DNA from 2 places in the Bartonella krasnovii genome. Region 2 is predicted to be linked to the other one. Evidence: predicted binding sites of a transcription regulator. Region 2 holds the regulator's gene; the other holds the start of a gene.
The links. Region 2 encodes HrcA, which represses chaperone genes, less so after heat shock. Its sites were predicted from a motif close to GTTAGCACTCNCNNNNNGNGAGTGCTAAC; they were not measured.
Positions count from the first base shown of each region.

Region 1 (9,399 bases), 370 kb from region 2:
GGTTGCGTTAAGAGTGTCTAATTTATCGAGAATTTTCTTGCCATTATCCGTTTGGGTGTCTTTCCGACCAGACCAGACTACATCTGTATCAACACTGATAATAAGGTTACTTCCTAAATCAATATTAGAACCTACATAAAAACCGCCAATAAATCCCGATGGTTTTGGTGCTAAATCTCTGTTGACCAAAGCCCATTTTCCGCTCATCGTTTCTGGTGCATAATTTAAACGGCTCTTATTGGAAACATGTCCAATTTGTCCCCCAAAATAAAAACCAGACCAAGAAAAAGGCGTAGAAAAAGTCACTGGCGCAATCCTTGGGGCTAAACCACTTGACGATGAAATATTCGGTGTTGATGGCTGAAACATTACCGTATCGGCTGCTTGCACTGTTGAAGCAGTCATAAAAGTGAAAAGAGAGAGTGCAATTAAACATTTTGTATTCATAAAACGTCCCCAATTTATTTCAATTACATAATATATTATGCATAAATTAGTTAAAAAAATCTATAAATAATTTCATTATGAAAAAATAAAAAATACAAAAAATCTATAATTTTTCAGTGTTAAGCGTTTTTTAAAAAACATATTTATCTTACGACTTCATAATAACTATCTTAATTTAAATGATTTTTTTGATTTATTCTTTCAGTGTTCTCTGTATTATATAGAACATTATGGTGTAATAAATAAAATTTTATCTTGTTGAAAAATATTATTTTATAGATAAAAAATACTTTTTATTATTTATATATAAATACATTATCCATAACGATTGTTATCTTTGTGCCTAATATATGCTGAATATCAATATCCTTTGTCTTTAAAAAGGGTAGGGAGAGCCCTTTCCATTCTTTGCCGCTTTTCAGTATTGTGAGTGCCTTTGTATAACGATAGCCTTGGGGATTTAAGAAAAAGCCCCCCTTTTTTTTCAGTTGTTTTTTATCGATATGCCATGCTTACTTATGACAATCCAAGCGCATCATTTGGATTGATTCAATGAAATATTAAAAAGGGGGGATATTTAAAAAGGGGGGATATGAACAATAACAGGGGGTAAAGGGGGGGCGTGTTTTTCCGGTTTTCTTTCATGTAAATTTTCATTCAGGAAAAATTATGAACCATTCTTCTCGTTCGTTTCAGCCAGAGTAGGGATGAGATCCTAAAGGTCAAATATCATTGGCAATTTTTTAATGAGAGCAGTTTTAAAGGGATTAGCGTATGGAGTTAGGCATTTGAGGAAATGGAGAAGGATGCCATGATGCGCGAGCACTTCAAATTGAGTGCGCGTTGTTTTAAAGGATATTCTTGAGAGGGCGTTGATTGTTTTGAGTAAAGGTAAGGTCAAAACCTTGTGGAACCTTGTGTTTTGTTCCAATAGCTGTTGCTTCTATTGAGAACTTCTATTATTACGCCTCATAAAAAAGGCAAGCTGGTTTTCATCATACACTTGAGCTTGTTCTAAAATTGGGGTTTGTTCTAAAATGTTGTGAACTATCCTTTAGTTCTTCTCGACGGTTCATGAGAAGTATTTTGAGTCTTTTCTTACTATAATTTTATGTCATAGATACATCTCGATTGTGTGGTGCAAGAAACATGGCTAATATAAATGGCTTTAAAATGAGAAAATCTTACGGGTATTTAGGACTCTCATTCAAGTTAAATAATGAGATATTATCATTATAAATCAAACTATATTTTCATCAGAGCTAAAATGGAGATGAGAGCCTAAAATAAACACTGTGGGCAACGTTTATCGGGGTGTGATACACCCCGATGGCTTTGATGGATAAGGTTGAAGAAGTTTGCCTCTTCTTTATTGGCTCCTTTATTGAGGAGTGATCATCTTTTTTAAGGTCAACCAGCCGGTCATAATCTTCTCCTAAAAACGCTTGGCTTTGAGGGCTTGAAGTGCGCAAAGTCGTATCATTTTTATGTGCTGCTTTGGCAATTCTAGCTACTTTTTCATCGCCAATTTTGGGAGTAAGCGTTTCTTTGGAAAGAGCTAAAATGGAGATGAGAGCCTAAAATAAATACTGTGGGCAACGTTTATCGGGGTGTGATACACCCCAATGGCTTTGATGGATAAGGTTGAAGAAGTTTGCCTCTTCTTTATTGGCTCCTTTATTGAGGAGTGATCATCTTTTTGGGGTCAACCAGCCGGTCATAATCTTCTCCTAAAAACGCTTGGCTTTGAGGGCTTGAAGTGCGCAAAGTTGTATCATTTTTATGTGCTGCTTTGGCAATTCTAGCTACTTTTTCATCGCCAATTTTGGGAGTAAGCGTTTCTTTGGAAAGAGCTAAAATGGAGATGAGAGCCTAAAATAAACACTGTGGGCAACGTTTATCGGGGTGTGATACACCCCGATGGCTTTGATGGATAAGGTTGAAGAAGTTTGCCTCTTCTTTATTGGCTCCTTTATTGAGGAGTGATCATCTTTTTGGGGTCAACCAACCGGTCATAATCTTCTCCAGAAACGCCTGCTTTGAGGGCTTCAGTGCGCAAAGTTGTATCATTTTTATGTGCTGCTTTGGCAATTTCAGCGGCTTTTTCATAGCCAATTTCTGGGGCAAGAGCTGTGACTAACATAAGTGAGCGCTCCATGAGAGCGTGAATATGAACGCGATTGGCGCGTAATCCTTGAATGCAATGCATATCAAAAGAACGCATGCAATCCCCAAGAAGGGTTATCGATTGTAAAACGTTATAGCCAATAACAGGTTTATAGACGTTGAGTTCAAAATGCCCCTGACTGGCGGCAAAGGTTACACTGGTATGATTGCCAAAAACTTGGGTTGCAACCATGGTCATGGCTTCACACTGGGTGGGGTTAACCTTGCCGGGCATAATAGAGGAGCCGGGTTCATTTTCAGGCAAGTTGAGTTCGCCTAAGCCGGAACGGGGACCAGAACCTAAAAACCGAATGTCATTGGCAATTTTAAAGAGATCAGCTGCTAAGGCATTCAAGCTGCCATGGAAATGTGCAAGAGCACCATGATGCGCTAGCGCCTCAAATTTATTGTGTGCCGTCTTAAAGGGTATTCCTGTGAGGGAGCTGATTGTTTGTGCAAAGGCAACGTCAAAGCCTTTCGGGGCGTTGAGCCCCGTTCCCACAGCCGTTCCACCTTGAGCAAGCATTTGAACATCAGCAAGGGCTGTTTCAATACGATGAAGATTGGCTTCCAGCGCGACCCGATAACCTGAAAATTCTTGTGCAAGCGTTAAGGGGGTGGCATCTTGTGTATGGGTGCGTCCAATTTTGATGATGTCGGCAAATTCTTCTTCTTTTTTCTTGAAAGTGGTAATGAGCGCTTCAAGAATAGGAAAAAGATGTTGGCGTGTTTGCAGCGTGGTGGCAATGTGAAGTGCCGTGGGAAAGGAATCGTTGGAGGATTGACTCATATTGACATGGTCATTGGGATGAACGGGCTTTTTGCTTCCCAGTTTTCCCCCCAAAAGCATGCTGGCATGGTTGGCGATCACTTCATTGACATTCATATTGCTTTGTGTCCCTGAGCCTGTTTGCCAAACAGAAAGGGGAAAGTGCTCATCGAAAGCTCCAGAGAGAACTTCATCAGCTGCTGTGACAATCGCTTTGCCGATCTTGGGAGAAAGTTTGCCTTTGTCCATATTGACAAGGGCGGCTGCTTTTTTCACAAGGCTTAGGGCGTAAATGATGGTAAGAGGCTGCTTTTCACTGCCAATATTAAAATTATGCAGAGAACGTTCAGTTTGTGCTCCCCAATAACGATCTTGGCGTACCGAAATCGTTCCAAAGCTATCCGTTTCCTGACGTGTTTCAACCATGATAAGATCCTTTATTTGTTTACGGGTTCTTAAAAAGCTAGATAACGCAAAATGGCAAGAAGAAGCAAGACGTGGAAGTTTTATTTATAGAGAAATTATTTTATGGCTATCCTTGACATTGAGAAAGGCCGATTTTATATCTTGGATAGTGTTAGCACTCACACTCATAGAGTGCTAGCAAGAACTTTCTAAGATTAATGCAATTATGTTCAGTTTTAAGGATTTAAAACATGGCTAATATACAATTCCGCCCACTTCACGACCGTGTCGTTGTTCGTCGGGTTGAATCTGAAAATAAAACCGCTGGTGGGATTATCATTCCTGATACAGCAAAAGAAAAACCACAAGAAGGCGAAGTGATCGCTGTTGGCAATGGCGCTCTGGATGATAACGGAAAGCGCGTGCCTTTAGAAGTCAAAACAGGGGACCGTATTTTGTTTGGAAAATGGTCTGGAACTGAAGTCAAGATTAATGGGGAAGACCTCTTAATCATGAAAGAATCTGACATTATGGGAATTATGGGCTAATTGAAGGTCCTTCAATTTTTCATTGTGTACTATTTTGAAAAAACTCCAAGGAGAAATTAAATGGCTGCTAAAGAAGTCAAATTTGGCCGTGAAGCGCGTGAGCGTTTGTTGCGCGGTGTCGACATCCTTGCTAATGCGGTTAAGGTGACACTCGGCCCTAAAGGGCGCAATGTGGTGATTGATAAATCATTCGGTGCTCCGCGCATAACAAAAGATGGTGTGTCCGTTGCAAAGGAAATCGAACTGGAAGACAAGTTCGAAAATATGGGTGCGCAAATGTTGCGCGAGGTTGCTTCTAAAACCAATGATATTGCTGGGGATGGAACAACAACGGCAACTGTTTTGGGACAAGCGATTGTGCAAGAAGGGGTTAAGGCTGTTGCTGCAGGCATGAACCCTATGGATCTTAAACGCGGGATTGATGCGGCTGTGGATGAAGTGGTGGCTAATCTTTTCAAAAAAGCCAAAAAAATCCAAACTTCAGCAGAAATCGCGCAAGTTGGAACCATTTCTGCCAATGGTGCTGAAGAAATTGGTAAAATGATTGCTAACGCCATGGAAAAAGTCGGCAATGAAGGCGTCATTACCGTGGAAGAAGCTAAAACAGCTGAAACAGAATTGGAAGTTGTGGAAGGAATGCAGTTTGATCGTGGCTATCTTTCCCCTTACTTTGTCACAAATGCTGAGAAAATGGTTGCGGATCTTGATGATCCTTATATTCTCATTCACGAAAAGAAACTGTCTAATTTGCAATCCTTGCTGCCTGTTTTAGAAGCGGTTGTACAGTCTGGAAAACCCCTTCTTATCATCGCTGAAGATGTGGAAGGTGAAGCTTTGGCAACGCTCGTGGTCAACAAGTTGCGTGGTGGTTTGAAAATTGCTGCTGTAAAAGCGCCAGGCTTTGGTGATCGCCGTAAAGCAATGCTTGAAGATATCGCTATCTTGACATCTGGGCAGGTGATTTCTGAAGATGTAGGCATTAAGCTTGAAAATGTCACTTTGGATATGCTTGGTCGTGCAAAGAAAGTGAATATTTCTAAAGAAAACACCACCATTATTGATGGTGCTGGACAAAAGGCTGAAATTACTGCACGCGTTAATCAGATTAAAGCGCAAATTGAAGAAACAACTTCTGACTATGACCGTGAGAAATTGCAAGAAAGATTGGCTAAACTCGCTGGTGGTGTTGCTGTTATCCGTGTGGGTGGTGCAACAGAAGTTGAAGTGAAAGAAAAGAAAGACCGTGTAGATGATGCGTTGAATGCAACACGGGCAGCTGTGGAAGAAGGTATTGTTGCTGGTGGTGGTACCGCATTGTTGCGTGCAGCAAGTGCATTGACCGTTAAGGGTAGTAACCCTGACCAAGAAGCGGGTATCAATATCGTTCGTCGTGCTCTTCAAGCGCCTGCGCGTCAAATTGCAACCAATGCTGGTGAAGAAGCGGCTATTATCGTTGGCAAAGTGTTGGAAAATAATGCTGACACATTTGGTTACAACACCGCAACGGGTGAATTTGGTGATTTAATTGCTTTGGGAATTGTTGACCCTGTGAAGGTGGTCCGTTCTGCTCTTCAGAATGCAGCTTCAATTGCTAGCCTTCTGATTACAACAGAAGCAATGGTTGCTGAAATGCCAAAGAAAGAGGCTCCAATGCCTCCAATGCCGGCTGGTGGAATGGGTGGAATGGGCGGAATGGATTTCTAAGCTCTTTTCCCTAGAGAGAATAAAAAACGGGTCTTTTCGGCCCGTTTTTTTTGTCTATTTCTTTTGTTTCTTACGCTCTTGAAAGGGATTTCCTTTACATAGAAAAGAAGGCTCCAAACGCCTATCTCTAGTGGTCTATCTCTACGACTCTTAATGTACTACGGTCCGTGATGTTTCCAAGAGCAGCCGGTCATCTTTTATCCCTTTTATTTTTATTTTGTGCCTTTTTCCCTACTCGTTATTTTTCTTATAAAGCACACATTCTTATGGCTCACTTTACAGTTACACGTTTTTACGATTTTACAAATTTACATAAAACAGTCGGGAAGAGATTTTGCGCTTTCAAGCCGATTTTGCGATGGGGGTGGTGCTGTGGTGCGAGGCTGGTGCGTGGTGCGGGGTTGGTGTGTGGTGCGGGTTGGTGTGTGGTGCGCGGGGTTGGTGCGTGGTGCGGGGTTGGTGCGTGGTGCGGGTTGGTGTGTGGTGCGAGGTTGGTGCCGTGGTGCGGGGTTGGTGTCGTGTTATTCCCAAACTCTCATGCTCTTGATAAAGCACACACCCTTTATTTTTACAGTTACACGTTTTTACGATTTTACAAATTTACATAAAACGGCAGGGAAGAGGCTTTGCGCTTTCAAGCCGATTTTGCGATGGGGTTGGTGTGTGGTGCGAGGTTGGTGCCGTGGTGCGGGGTTGGTGTCGTGGTGCGAGGCTGGTGCGTGGTGCGAGGCTGGTGCGTGGTGCGAGGCTGGTGCGTGGTGCGTGGTGCGTGGTTGGTGTGTGGTGCGGGGTTGGTGTGTGGTGCGGGGTTGGTGCGTGGTGCGGGTTGGTGTGTGGTGCGGGTTGGTGCGTGGTGCGGGGTTGGTGTGTGATGCGGGTTGGTGCCGTGTTATTCCCAAACTCTCATGCTCTTGACAAAGCGCACACCCTTTATTTTTACAGTTACACGTTTTTACGATTTTATAAATTTACATAAAACAGTAGGGAAGAGACTTTGCGCGTTCAAGCCGATTTTGCGATGGGGGTGGTGCTGTGGTGCGAGGTTGGTGCCGTGGTGCGAGTTGGTGTCGTGGTGCGAGGCTGGTGCGTGGTGCGAGGCTGGTGCGTGGTGCGGGGGTTGGTGTGTGGTGCGGGGTTGGTGTGTGGTGCGGGTTGGTGTGTGGTGCGGGGTTGGTGTCGTGGTGCGGGGTTGGTATCGTAATGCGGGGTTGGTGTCGTGTTATTCCCAAACTCTCATGCTCTTGATAAAGCGCACGCCCTTTATTTTTACAGTTACACGTTTTTACGATTTTACAAATTTACATAAAACAGTCGGGATTCGATAATCATCATCCCAGTCATCATCGCTCTCAAAGCCTGTTGATTGGTATCATTCTTCTTCAAACAATTGACAGGTGTAAAATAAGATACAAAATACACTATAGCCTCTATGACTCTCAATGTACCACGGTCCGTGATGTTCCCAAGAGCAGCCGGTCATCTTTTATCCCTTTTATTTTGTGCCTTTTTCCCTACTCGTTATTTTTCTTATAAAGCGCACATTCTTATGGCTCACTTTACAGTTACACGTTTTTACGATTTTACAAATTTACATAAAACGGCAGGGAAGAGGCTTTGCGCTTTCAAGCCGATTTTGCGATGGGGTTGGTGCCATGGTGCGAGGCTGGTGCGTGGTGCGGGGTTGGTGTCGTGGTGCGGGGGTGGTGTCGTGGTGCGGGGTTGGTGTCGTGGTGCGGGGTTGGTGTCGTGGTGCGGGGTTGGTGTCGTAGTGCGGGGTGGTGGTGCCGTGGTGCGGGGGGTGGTGCCGTGGTGCGAGGTTGGTGTCGTGGTGCGAGGTTGGTGTCGTGGTGCGAGGGTTGGTGTCGTGGTGCGGGGTTGGTGTGTGGTGCGGGGGTTGGTGCTGTGGTGCGGGGGGTTGGTGCCGTGGTGCGGGGGGGTGCCGTGGTGGGGGGGGGGTGGTGCCGTGGTGCGGGGTTGGTGTCGTGGTGCGGGGTTGGTGTGGGGTTGCGGGGGGGGGTGGGGGGGGGGGGGGTGGGGGGTGGGGGGGGGGTGTGGGGTTGGGGGGTGGGGTTGTGGTTTGGGGGGGGGGGTGGGGTGGGGGGGGGGGTGGGTGTCGTGGTGCGGGGTGGTGTCGTGGTGCGGGGTGGTGTCGTGGTGTGGGGTGGTGTCGTGGTGTGGGGCGTGGTGTGTGTGGTATAATGTTCCCACGAAGTGTATGGAACTTATAGGGGACGGTTTTTATGATTCATCAAAGATGGAGGTGAGTATTCTTTAGCGTAATACGATTTCTGTTGTTCATGGATGCGTTTATTGAAAAGAAAACTCTTTAGAATGGTTTTAAATGCTTCGCAATGGTATGGATAGTGAAAATAAAATTTTCTGTATATCAATACGTTGTTTAAAGAGGTACTGTTGGTATGTTTGTCTTTCCAGACTATTTTTTTCCTATCAGCTTAAGTTTCTTCCTTATGGGTTTTAAAAAAATATCTTTTTATGCCGATAGGATTTTTTATGCCGATAGAATTAATGTCGCTATAATGCCCAAAAATTCATTGTATAATAGCGTTTGTGAAGCGTGAAAACTTCTCCATGAGACGTGAAAAATCATCAATAACACCTTCCCGTGTTATTCAAAATAACGGATGTTTTTTAAAGATGGAACACGTCTCATGTTTTATTATTTATTTTAGAGCTGAATATTCGATTCTTGTGTAAAAATACTTGCCAAGGAATCCATAATCCGTGAAAAATCAAGCGCTAATAGAAAAATGATGAATATAACCCACTTCGTATAGCGTGACATCACTTTTATACTTTTATAAGTCATGATGATTTCTTGGAGAATTTCTTTTTCCTTTTCTGTAAGTTCTGTTTGTTTTCTAGCCATGTTTCCACCCACACAAGCCTTCCCCTTGTTTGTTATGCTTTAAAATATCTCTGGCGAGATTTGAACTGATGTTCGTAAGATCTTTTTGGTCTAAATAAATGGGCATCCAACCAATGCAGGATGAAGGCTCATTGATTGTTTTTATCGCGCAACCAGTTGTTAAGAGCAGCGCGCACATCAGCATCATTTTTTTGATTAATTTCATTTTCTACCTCTAGCCGTATTGTTGATGACTTTAGCATTTTTTCTGTTTGCTTTTGCTGTTCAAGCTTCTTTCCAAGCCTAAAAGCTTTTGCTAAAGCGATAAAAAAAGCGGTCAGAGCCGCTCCTGTGATCATCAAATTTTTTTTCATCCAGCCCATCATAAGCGTTGCTCCCGAAAGCGTTTTGCGACAAAGAAAATGCCAAAACAGGCGGCTAAAACCATAATGGTTGCCAAAGCCCATTGCACTGGACCATTGCCTGCCAATAAG
Region 1 is NZ_CP031844.2:1,708,484-1,717,882, reverse strand. Features, by position in the region: gene D1092_RS07330 (outer membrane protein) at 1-447, opposite strand, end outside; partial or broken gene fumC (class II fumarate hydratase) at 2,125-2,283, opposite strand; gene fumC (class II fumarate hydratase) at 2,420-3,808, opposite strand; gene groES (co-chaperone GroES) at 4,039-4,335, shown strand; gene groL (chaperonin GroEL) at 4,396-6,039, shown strand; gene D1092_RS07300 (hypothetical protein) at 6,415-6,954, shown strand; gene D1092_RS07295 (hypothetical protein) at 7,034-7,240, shown strand; gene D1092_RS09565 (hypothetical protein) at 7,654-8,238, shown strand; gene D1092_RS07285 (hypothetical protein) at 8,726-8,926, opposite strand; gene D1092_RS07275 (hypothetical protein) at 9,055-9,291, opposite strand; gene D1092_RS07270 (lysozyme) at 9,288-9,399, opposite strand, start outside.
Region 1: groES (co-chaperone GroES) is a predicted target of HrcA. The motif match lies at 3,959-3,987, and genes of this name have one in related genera.

Region 2 (9,399 bases):
GGGCATCAACAGTTTGCGGCTCCATAAGAGAGGGGGTTCCACCACCAATAAAAATACTCGTAATATGGCGTGGACCTATTTTATGGTATTGTGTTTCTATTTCGCGCTCAAAGGCGGTGACAAAACGCGGCTGATCAACACCATGAAGGCGAACATGTGAATTAAAGTCACAATAGGGACATTTAGCAGCACAAAAGGGCCAATGAATATAAATTCCAAAAGGTTCATTCATGAGAATGCCAAAAGGTTTTCTGCCAAAAGTTTAAAAGCTCGTGCACGATGTGAAAGAGGAGGAATATCATTGTGTTGCCAGCCGTGTTTTTGCTCTGTTGACATTTCTCCAAATGTATTTTCATATCCATCTGGTAAAAAAATAGGATCAAAGCCAAAGCCTTTATCTCCCCGTGGAGGCCAAATGAATGTTCCTTCAACGTATCCGCGGAAATAATCTGCATGAGTGTCAGGCCACGCGATGCAAATGACGGATATAAAACGGCATTTTCGTTGGCTTTTTTCTCGTGCTCCGACTTTTTGAAGTTCATCTTCTATTCTTTGCATCGCTTTTGGAAAATCACGTGTACCGTCGGCTTGAATCGCCCAATCGGCTGTATAAACGCCCGGTGCACCACCCAATGCATTGACTTCTAAGCCTGAATCATCAGAGAGAGCAGGAAGTCCTGTTTTTTTTGCTGCTGCAAAAGCTTTAATGTAAGCATTTTTTTCAAATGTTGTTCCTGTTTCTTTCGGTTCTGGCAAGCCAAGCTCTTTTGCTGATTGTATTATTAAACCGAAAGGTGCAACCAAGGTGGTGATCTCATGTAATTTGCCGGTGTTATGTGTCGCAATAACAAGTCTTTTATCGGCTATACTTCTCATATAGATTTCTCCAAAAATGAAAGGGGAACTATTTTTGCGCTAGGAACCAGCTTAAATGCTCATATACACACATATTCTACTTAATTTTACATGATAGAGTTATTTTACACGTTTTATGATATTCTATTCAAATAAAATTTTTCATATTTTGTGAAGACGACGATTAAAAAGACATGAGAGACGACTTTTTTTATGAAAGCATTTTTATGATAAAAATCTAATTTTCTACTCCCAGTGGTTTATAAATAAACAAGCTCCTCTTGGTCAGCGCCTAAAGAGACCAATTACTACCTTAAATATCCAATCACACACTCTAATAAAAACATCTCATGCATAATAATTATGCTTATATCATCACTTTAAAAGATGGTGTTTTGTGGCTCAATAGGATAATATATTTTGATACTACTTTAGATTATTTGACCAAACATTGGCAAAACTTATATAAGAGAAGAGTGTTTTTTTAAGTAGTGAAATAATTTTTATGAAGCACAAGCCTATTGATAATGAGCTAAAATATCTTGATGAGCGTTCGCGTGATATTTTCCGCCATATTGTTGAAGCCTATCTTAATGATGGTGAACCCGTAGGGTCACGCAATCTTTCGCGACTTTTGCAACAGACCTTATCACCTGCGACGATTCGCAATGTGATGAGTGATCTTGAACATCTCGGTTTGATTTATGCACCGCATGTTTCAGCAGGGCGAATGCCAACCCAATCGGGTTTACGCTTTTTTGTTGATGCATTTATGGAAGCGGGTGATTTGCCAAACGAAGAGAGAGAAAATATTGAAATGCAAGTTAAAGAGGCAGGTCATGCACAATCGGTTGAACATTTTCTTGTTCAAGCAAGCCGAGTTCTTTCAGATCTCTCTCGTGGAGCAGGGCTTGTTCTCGCAACAAAACAAGAAGGAACATTGAAGCATATTGAATTCGTACGCCTTGATAGAGAGCATGCTCTTGCTGTTTTAGTGACACAACAAGGTGAGGTTGAAAATCGTATTGTTCATTTGCCAGAAGGGGTTACCCATGCACAATTGACAGAAGCAACGAATTTTCTTAATGCCCATATTCAAGGGCGTACATTGAGTGAAGCTAAAGGAGAAATTGCTTGTCTATGTGCAGAAACACGGGCAGCACTTGATGATTTATCACATCATCTTGTTGAAACGGGATTAGCTCTTTGGGGAGGAGAAGGTGCTGATCATAAAATACACCTCATTGTTCGTGGACGCAGTAATTTGCTTGAAGATGTGAAAGCAGAAGAAGATTTAGAACGGTTACGCCATTTGTTTGATGATCTTGAAACACGTGAAAGTATGGCTCAGCTTCTTGATTTAACAGATGAAGGGTCAGGGGTCCGAATTTTTATTGGTTCGGAAAATAAGTTATTTTCACTTTCTGGTTCTTCTTTAGTCGTAGCGCCTTATCGTGATTCACAACAAAGAGTCATTGGTGCTTTAGGTGTTATTGGTCCTACACGGCTTAATTATGCAAGGATTGTACCCATGGTTGATTATACAGCCCAACTTGTGTCACAGTTATTGCGTTAAACGATGCGGTTAAGTATTTTTACTATAGAAGCTCATTGTATTAATATGCATTAATACCCCTTGATTTTTGTCTGTAAAATTTCGATATCGAGAATAACAAATCTTATGAAGGAATAGAATTTTTATGTCTGATGAAAAAAACAAGTTTACTGACGCTTCATTTGAAAATTGTGATTTAAAAAATCCAGCTGATCGTAATGCACTTAAACAAGCAGCGGATGAATTTTTAAAAACACATAAAACAGAAGCACACGGAGGCGTTGAAGAAGAAAGTAATGAGGTTGATCCTTTAGCATCTTTACAGGATGAAAACAAAGAGTTGAAAGATCAGCTTTTACGTCTTGCTGCGGATATGGAAAATCTTCGACGCCGTACTGCGCGTGATGTAGCGGATGCGAAGGCTTATTCCATTGCTAATTTTGCACGAGATATGTTATCTGTTTCTGACAATCTCAATCGCGCTTTGGAAGCGATTCCAGAAGGTTCACGAGAAAGTGATTCTGGTTTGAAATCATTAGCAGAAGGTGTTGAAATGACTGAACGTGCCATGATGGCAGCATTAGAACGTCATGGGGTGCAGAAAATTCATCCAGAGGGACAAAAATTTGATCCTCATTTTCATCAAGCGATGTTTGAAATTCCTAATGCCGATGTTCCCGATAACACTGTTCAACAAGTGGTTCAGGCTGGTTATATTATTGGAGAAAGGGTTTTACGTCCAGCGATAGTTGGTGTGGCCAAAGGAGGAACAAAAGAAGCTTCTATTGAAACTGATTCGGCTTAAAACATATCAATAACAAGTTTCCAGCGTAAAATGCAGTATTCTCTGTAATTTCGCCGATATGGGGTCTTTCCTCAAAGAATTTTAAAGGGTGTTACAAACACCCTTTTATCTTTGAAGTGGCCAACTTCCTTTTACAATATATGGAGCATCGCTTGAGGGAGATGGCGATGAAAATAAAACAAAATGATTAACATCAAAGGGAGGAAATGAAAAATCACTCCGAGAGGACAGATAAGGAGGAAGGTCTTCAGGCTTAATATCGAGCAATCGGGCAATAGTAATATGCGGTGTAAATTCTTTTTTATCCGGCTCCAGTCTCAAGTGGCTACGAATACATTGCATCTTTTCGTGTAAAAGATTGAGAGCTTCACAAGGTTCAATGCGGACAACAAGAGAATGTGGAGCGTTTTCTGAACCAAAAACGTCAAAATCCTTCATTTGTAGCATAAAAGGAGGGAGCTTTATTATGTCAAAGGCATGCCTAAGGGCATCTTCTGTATCACTTTCAACTTCACCGAAAAAAGACAAAGTGATGTGAAAGTTCTGCGGATTAATCCACTGTGCATTTGGTAAGCCATTTTGCAACGATACAAGTTGTTGTGTTGTTTGTTGAGGAATCTGAAGGGCACTAAATAAACGATCCATAATGTTATCTCCTTATAATGAAAAGATGCTATCCCAAGTGCAATAAAAGATAAAAAGTGCAATAACAGATAAATTAAAAGCGAAAAATGCCACGAAAGATAAGGCGATAATATAGAAAAATAATGTCTAAAAAATGCTTACCATAATTATAAATGTAGAAAGGTTATTTGTTGTAAGAAAATGGTTATGATGTCGATCAAAATAAAAATTGCGTTTTCATAATAGTAGATCACAATAATCTGAAGCCGGGGATTTCTTGTGTATTATAAAGGTTACAAAGCTAGCAAAAAATAAAGAAAGTTGATCAATTTCTGATTTCTGACATTATATTGATATTTTCTTTTACTTAAAAGCAAACATATTCAGTCCAAGCCAAAATTCTCTTTTCTGTAAAGATGTAAACCATATGATTAAGTTGGATAACAACCATAATACACAATAGCTATTTAAATGGGCCCAATAATGTTAGGACAGAAAACAAAAAAATCTGCCTAATACAATTAGAATAAACTGCCACATTTATAATAATTGTGCCAATCTACAGTGGATATGAATCTCGGCATAAAAATGAGAGAAGAAATCACAATTCAAGATAATGATAGAAAAATTTTATTCTCTAAGGATCATCATTCTTGTTTATTGTGAGAAAGGGCTAGTTTTCCTCTCCAAAGTTGTTATTGATGAGCTTTTCAAGAGCATTAAGGGCATCTGTTGCTTCTGGCCCCCAAACACGAATAGTAAGGTTGCAACCGGATGAAGCCGCTAGCATCATGAGTCCCATAATTGATGTTCCACCAACGATTTTTCCATCTTTTTCAACTTCAACAGTGGCATTAAAATTGTCAACAGTTTGTACAAATTTTGCAGAAGCCCTTGCATGCAACCCACGTTTATTACAGATATTAAAATGACGACTAAGTTTAGAGGGGAGAGGGTCTTTGGAAAGCATTAGTATTTTATCATCCGCTATAAAATCATACTTGGTACATTAATATACTTACGCCCTGCTTCTTGTGCTATTCTTAACGCGTCTGATAATGAGATATCAGGACATTTGCGAATAGAAATCAATTTAATAAGCATGGGCAAATTAACCCCCGCGATCATTTCAACGCGTCCTTTTTCAATAGCAGGAATAGCTATATTTGATGGCGTCCCACCGAACACATCTGTTAATATGATGACGCCATTATCTGTATTTGTATCGGTTACTGCGGCTATAATATCACCTCGGCGCTGATCTATATCGTCATCGGGATAAATACATATTGTTGCGAACTTTTCTTGTGTCCCAACAACATGTTCCACGGCATGTAAAAATTCAACAGCCAGCTCACCGTGCGTTACAAGCACGAGTCCAATCATTTACGCAAACTCCTGTTAACTAATAAGATCCAACCATATTGGTGGGAAGGATATTTTACAAGGCTTTGTCTTGCTGCCAAGAAAAATTTGCAAAAAAAAGGCAAAAAGTGTGATTTTTTTTATCTTTGGAAAAAATTAGACGGGTTTATGCCATATTTTTCTGAACAAAAATGCTTCAATAGCTTGACAAATGGCTGTACAATCGGCCTCGTGAAGAGAGGGAAGTTTTAAAAAAGGAATGTGCAAATCTTCAAATTGAAAAGTTTTATTTGTGGAAAAACGTTCGTATTCAGGACCAAGAAAAATAATACAATCGATAGTTGTTTGCTTTTGAAATTCTATCATGTAGAGACCAGCACCACGAATCTCGATACCACCCTGTAAGTCGTCAGGCGTGTATCCGTAAAGTTTTCCATTTTTTACACGCAGCATTGTATAATCATCACTGATAAGTTTTGCTTCACGTTTTGACCACTCAGCACGGTCGAGCAAAGCAAGGGTGATGGTTGATTTTCCTGATCCCGATGGACCTATAATCAACAGTCCCTTTCTTCCCAGTTGAAGGCAATTTGCGTGGAGTATTTCACACTTTATTTTCATGTCCTTTATTTGTGGTAAAAGATTTACTTAATGAGGGGAAGCATAATAATAAAACGTGCACCAATCTTACATTTTCCAAGTGCGGGATCAATAATATTTTCGGCTGTAATTGTTCCATTATGAGCCTCGATGATTTGCCGACTAATAGAAAGGCCAAGTCCAGAATTTTGTCCAAAAGCATCTTCATTGGGTCGATCAGTATAGAAACGTTCAAAAATGCGTTCAATATTCTCTGAACGAATACCGGGGCCATTGTCTTCAATGGTTAAAATGAGAGTTGAAGCATGACTTTTCATAGTAATGCAAATTTTTCCCCGATTACGGGGAATAAAGGAACGCGCATTTTCAAGAAGATTGGAAATCACTTGCCCTAAACGGAGCTCATGTCCTAACACAAGATAAGGTTTTCCATAAGGACGTGGGATAATATTCAGGCTTACATCGATGGTTTGTGCATTGCGGTATACTTCCTGGACGGCGTGAACAAGACTTTCCAAAAGTGGTGTCATATCAACAATCTCTGCGGTTTCTCGTGCAAGCTCTGCATCGAGCCTAGAGGCATCAGAAATATCTGTAATCAACCGATCAAGACGACGCACATCATGTTGAATAATTTCAAGCAACTTTTCTTGTGCTTCTTCATTTTTAGCTAGAGGGAGGGTTTCAACAGCACTACGGAGAGAAGTGAGGGGATTTTTTAATTCGTGGCTTACATCAGCCGCAAAGCGTTCAATGGCTTCAATCCGCATATAAAGAGCATTGGTCATGTCACGAATAGAGGTTGAGAGATGACCAATTTCATCTTCACGCATTGAAAAATCAGGAATTTCTACACGCTGATTATTGCCATTCCGCACTCGGTTAGCAGAGGCAGATAATTTGCTTAATGGATGGGCAATTGTATGGGCTAAAAAAAGCGAAAGAACCAAGAGTACACTACCTACAACGACAAAGACTTTAAATATAACCAGTCTTTCGGCCTTTACAATGTTATCAATATCGGAGCCAGTTGTTGAAAGAAGAAGGGCGCCAACCACTGCACGATAGCGTTGAACAGGAACGGCAACAGAAACGATAAGTTGACCTTGTCTGTTGCGTCTTTTTGCGGTAGCAAGAGATCCGTTTAATGCTCGGTATACTTCTGGATAAGCAATACCGAGGTTTTTTGTTTGCTCTCTATCAAAAGCAATACCTTTGCCATAAAATGTGTTTGAATACCATGAAGTAAGGCGATCCCATATATTTTGTTCTGTTTTAAGTGGGGGTAAATCATATCTAAAAACGTCTCCACTAGAATAAAGAACCCGCGAATCAAGAAGTAAAGTAGCATCACGATCATAGATACGTGCTCTTGTTGTTTTAGGTGTGATGAGACGTCGTAGAAGAGGGGCAACTTGCTCAGGATTAATGGGGAAATCCCAAGAGTCTATTGATTGAGGGGTGGGTGTAACGCTTTCACCAGTCTGTAACTCTAAGAGTTTTTGGGGGTCAATGAGGATAGAGTTTGTATCTACTGTTGCAGAAGCTGCAATGGCTCCAGCAATAATTTTTCCTTGGGTACATAAGCTTTTAATTTTTGCTTCAATTAAACCATCGCGAAATTGGTTAAGGTATAAAATGCCTGTAACCAGAACGGCAAGGGCAGCAATATTTAATATAACAATGCGGCGTGTAAGACTGGAAAAAAGCAATTGTCTAAAGAGACGTTGTATTCGAAGGTGTAAATGAGTAAACATAAGAAATGGCGCTGAGGATATACCGTTAGGCGCTATTTTTTTTAGAGTTTCCAGTTGAGAATTGTCTGTCATCGATTTGATTGCCATTCAAATTTTTGCGACAAAGCAGTTTTATACCTCGTGAAAACGATAACCTACACCATAAAGTGTTTCAATCATTGCAAAATCATCATCCACTTGTTTAAATTTTTTACGCAGACGTTTAATGTGGCTATCAATGGTGCGATCATCTACGTAGACCTGATCACTATAGGCAGCATCCATTAAAGCATCACGACTTTTTACAACGCCTGGTCTTTGTGCGAGGGTTTGCAGAATCAAAAACTCCGTAACAGTTAAAATAACAGGTTTATCTTTCCATGTACAGGTGTGACGCTCTTGATCCATCACAAGATCTCCACGTTTGAGGGAAGAAGTGGAAGCAGTTCCTGTGGAAAGAGGTTGGTTACGAGCGTTGGAACGGCGCAAAATAGCTTTTACGCGCTCAATGAGAAGACGTTGGGAGAAAGGTTTTGTAATAAAATCATCTGCTCCCATTTTAAGACCAAATAATTCATCAATTTCATCATCTTTGGACGTTAGAAAAATAACTGGAAGATCAGATTTTTGACGTAAACGACGCAAGAGCTCCATCCCATCCATTCGGGGCATTTTAATATCAAAAATAGCTAAATGTGGGGGGTGAAGTGTGAGACCTTTGAGTGCAGATGCTCCATCTGTATAGCTTTCAACCCGATATCCTTCTGTCTCAAGCGCAAAAGATAGAGATGTCAAAATATTGCGATCATCATCAACAAGTACAATCGTTTGCGTGATTGTTGGTGTATCTTTCATGGTTTCTTAGACCTTTCTATTGCTGTGGTAGCAAATTACCCACACTTATTTATATGGGAGTTCACATTTTTTTTGCAAAACAAATATGATACAAACTGTAGCAAAGTAAAAAACCTGTTGTCATTCCTGTAAAATCTTGTTTTGCTTTCATAATTTATAATGCTTCTACGTCTATTAAGATCCCTTCGTTTGAGAGAAAATTTGCATAAAGGCTTTTTTTATTAAAATTTATTGCAAAGTTTATTCTTATCTTTGTCCCAAAATTGAACAGGTTTAGTTTTGTTTGTTGAAGTTTAGAAAATCCGCCTATGTGTTTTAAGAGCAAAGACAGGAATGTGGCAATATATGCACAAAAATTTGTTTCTGCTATACGAAAGGAGGTCATAATGGGATTTTTTAATTTTATTAAAACCGTAGGGGAGAAGCTAGGTATGGGGGACCATGAACCAAGAGAAAAAGACTTTAAGTCCGCATTTGATCATTTTCAACTCGATACAGAAAAAGTTAATATTCAAATTGAAGACGGTAAAGCTATTTTAAGCGGTGAGGTTCCAGATAGGGAAACACTTGAAAAAGCACTTCTGGTTGTTGGCAATTCACAAGGTATCTCTTCTGTGGATGTTGAACAATTAAAGGTTATAGATACAACGTTTAAAAAAACTTCTCGTTTTTATGAGGTTAAGTCTGGTGATAATCTTTGGAAAATTGCTGAAGAGGTTTATGGAAAAGGGCAAGGTGATAAAAATATATTTATTTTTGAAGCTAATAAACCAATGCTAAAATCTCCTGATAAAATTTATCCTGGACAAGTTTTGCGTATCCCTGAAATTGACCCTATTTAACGCATAAAAGAGAATAGTTTTTTGCTTATGTTATGACATTAAACAAAATGAAGAAGTGTAAAAATTTCACGCTTCTTCATTTTATAAAATGTGTGTTTATAATAATTATAATAAAAAGGGCTTAGTGAGCAGGAGTGGATTTGGAAGGAGGGGTTGTTTTCA
Region 2 is NZ_CP031844.2:2,076,907-2,086,305, forward strand. Features, by position in the region: gene hemW (radical SAM family heme chaperone HemW) at 1-232, opposite strand, end outside; gene D1092_RS08920 (non-canonical purine NTP pyrophosphatase) at 229-876, opposite strand; gene hrcA (heat-inducible transcriptional repressor HrcA) at 1,361-2,431, shown strand; gene grpE (nucleotide exchange factor GrpE) at 2,556-3,215, shown strand; gene thpR (RNA 2',3'-cyclic phosphodiesterase) at 3,321-3,860, opposite strand; gene D1092_RS08940 (HPr family phosphocarrier protein) at 4,513-4,809, opposite strand; gene D1092_RS08945 (PTS sugar transporter subunit IIA) at 4,827-5,225, opposite strand; gene D1092_RS08950 (HPr kinase/phosphatase C-terminal domain-containing protein) at 5,361-5,825, opposite strand; gene D1092_RS08955 (sensor histidine kinase) at 5,849-7,633, opposite strand; gene D1092_RS08960 (response regulator transcription factor) at 7,673-8,395, opposite strand; gene lysM (peptidoglycan-binding protein LysM) at 8,782-9,237, shown strand; gene D1092_RS08970 (copper chaperone PCu(A)C) at 9,359-9,399, opposite strand, start outside.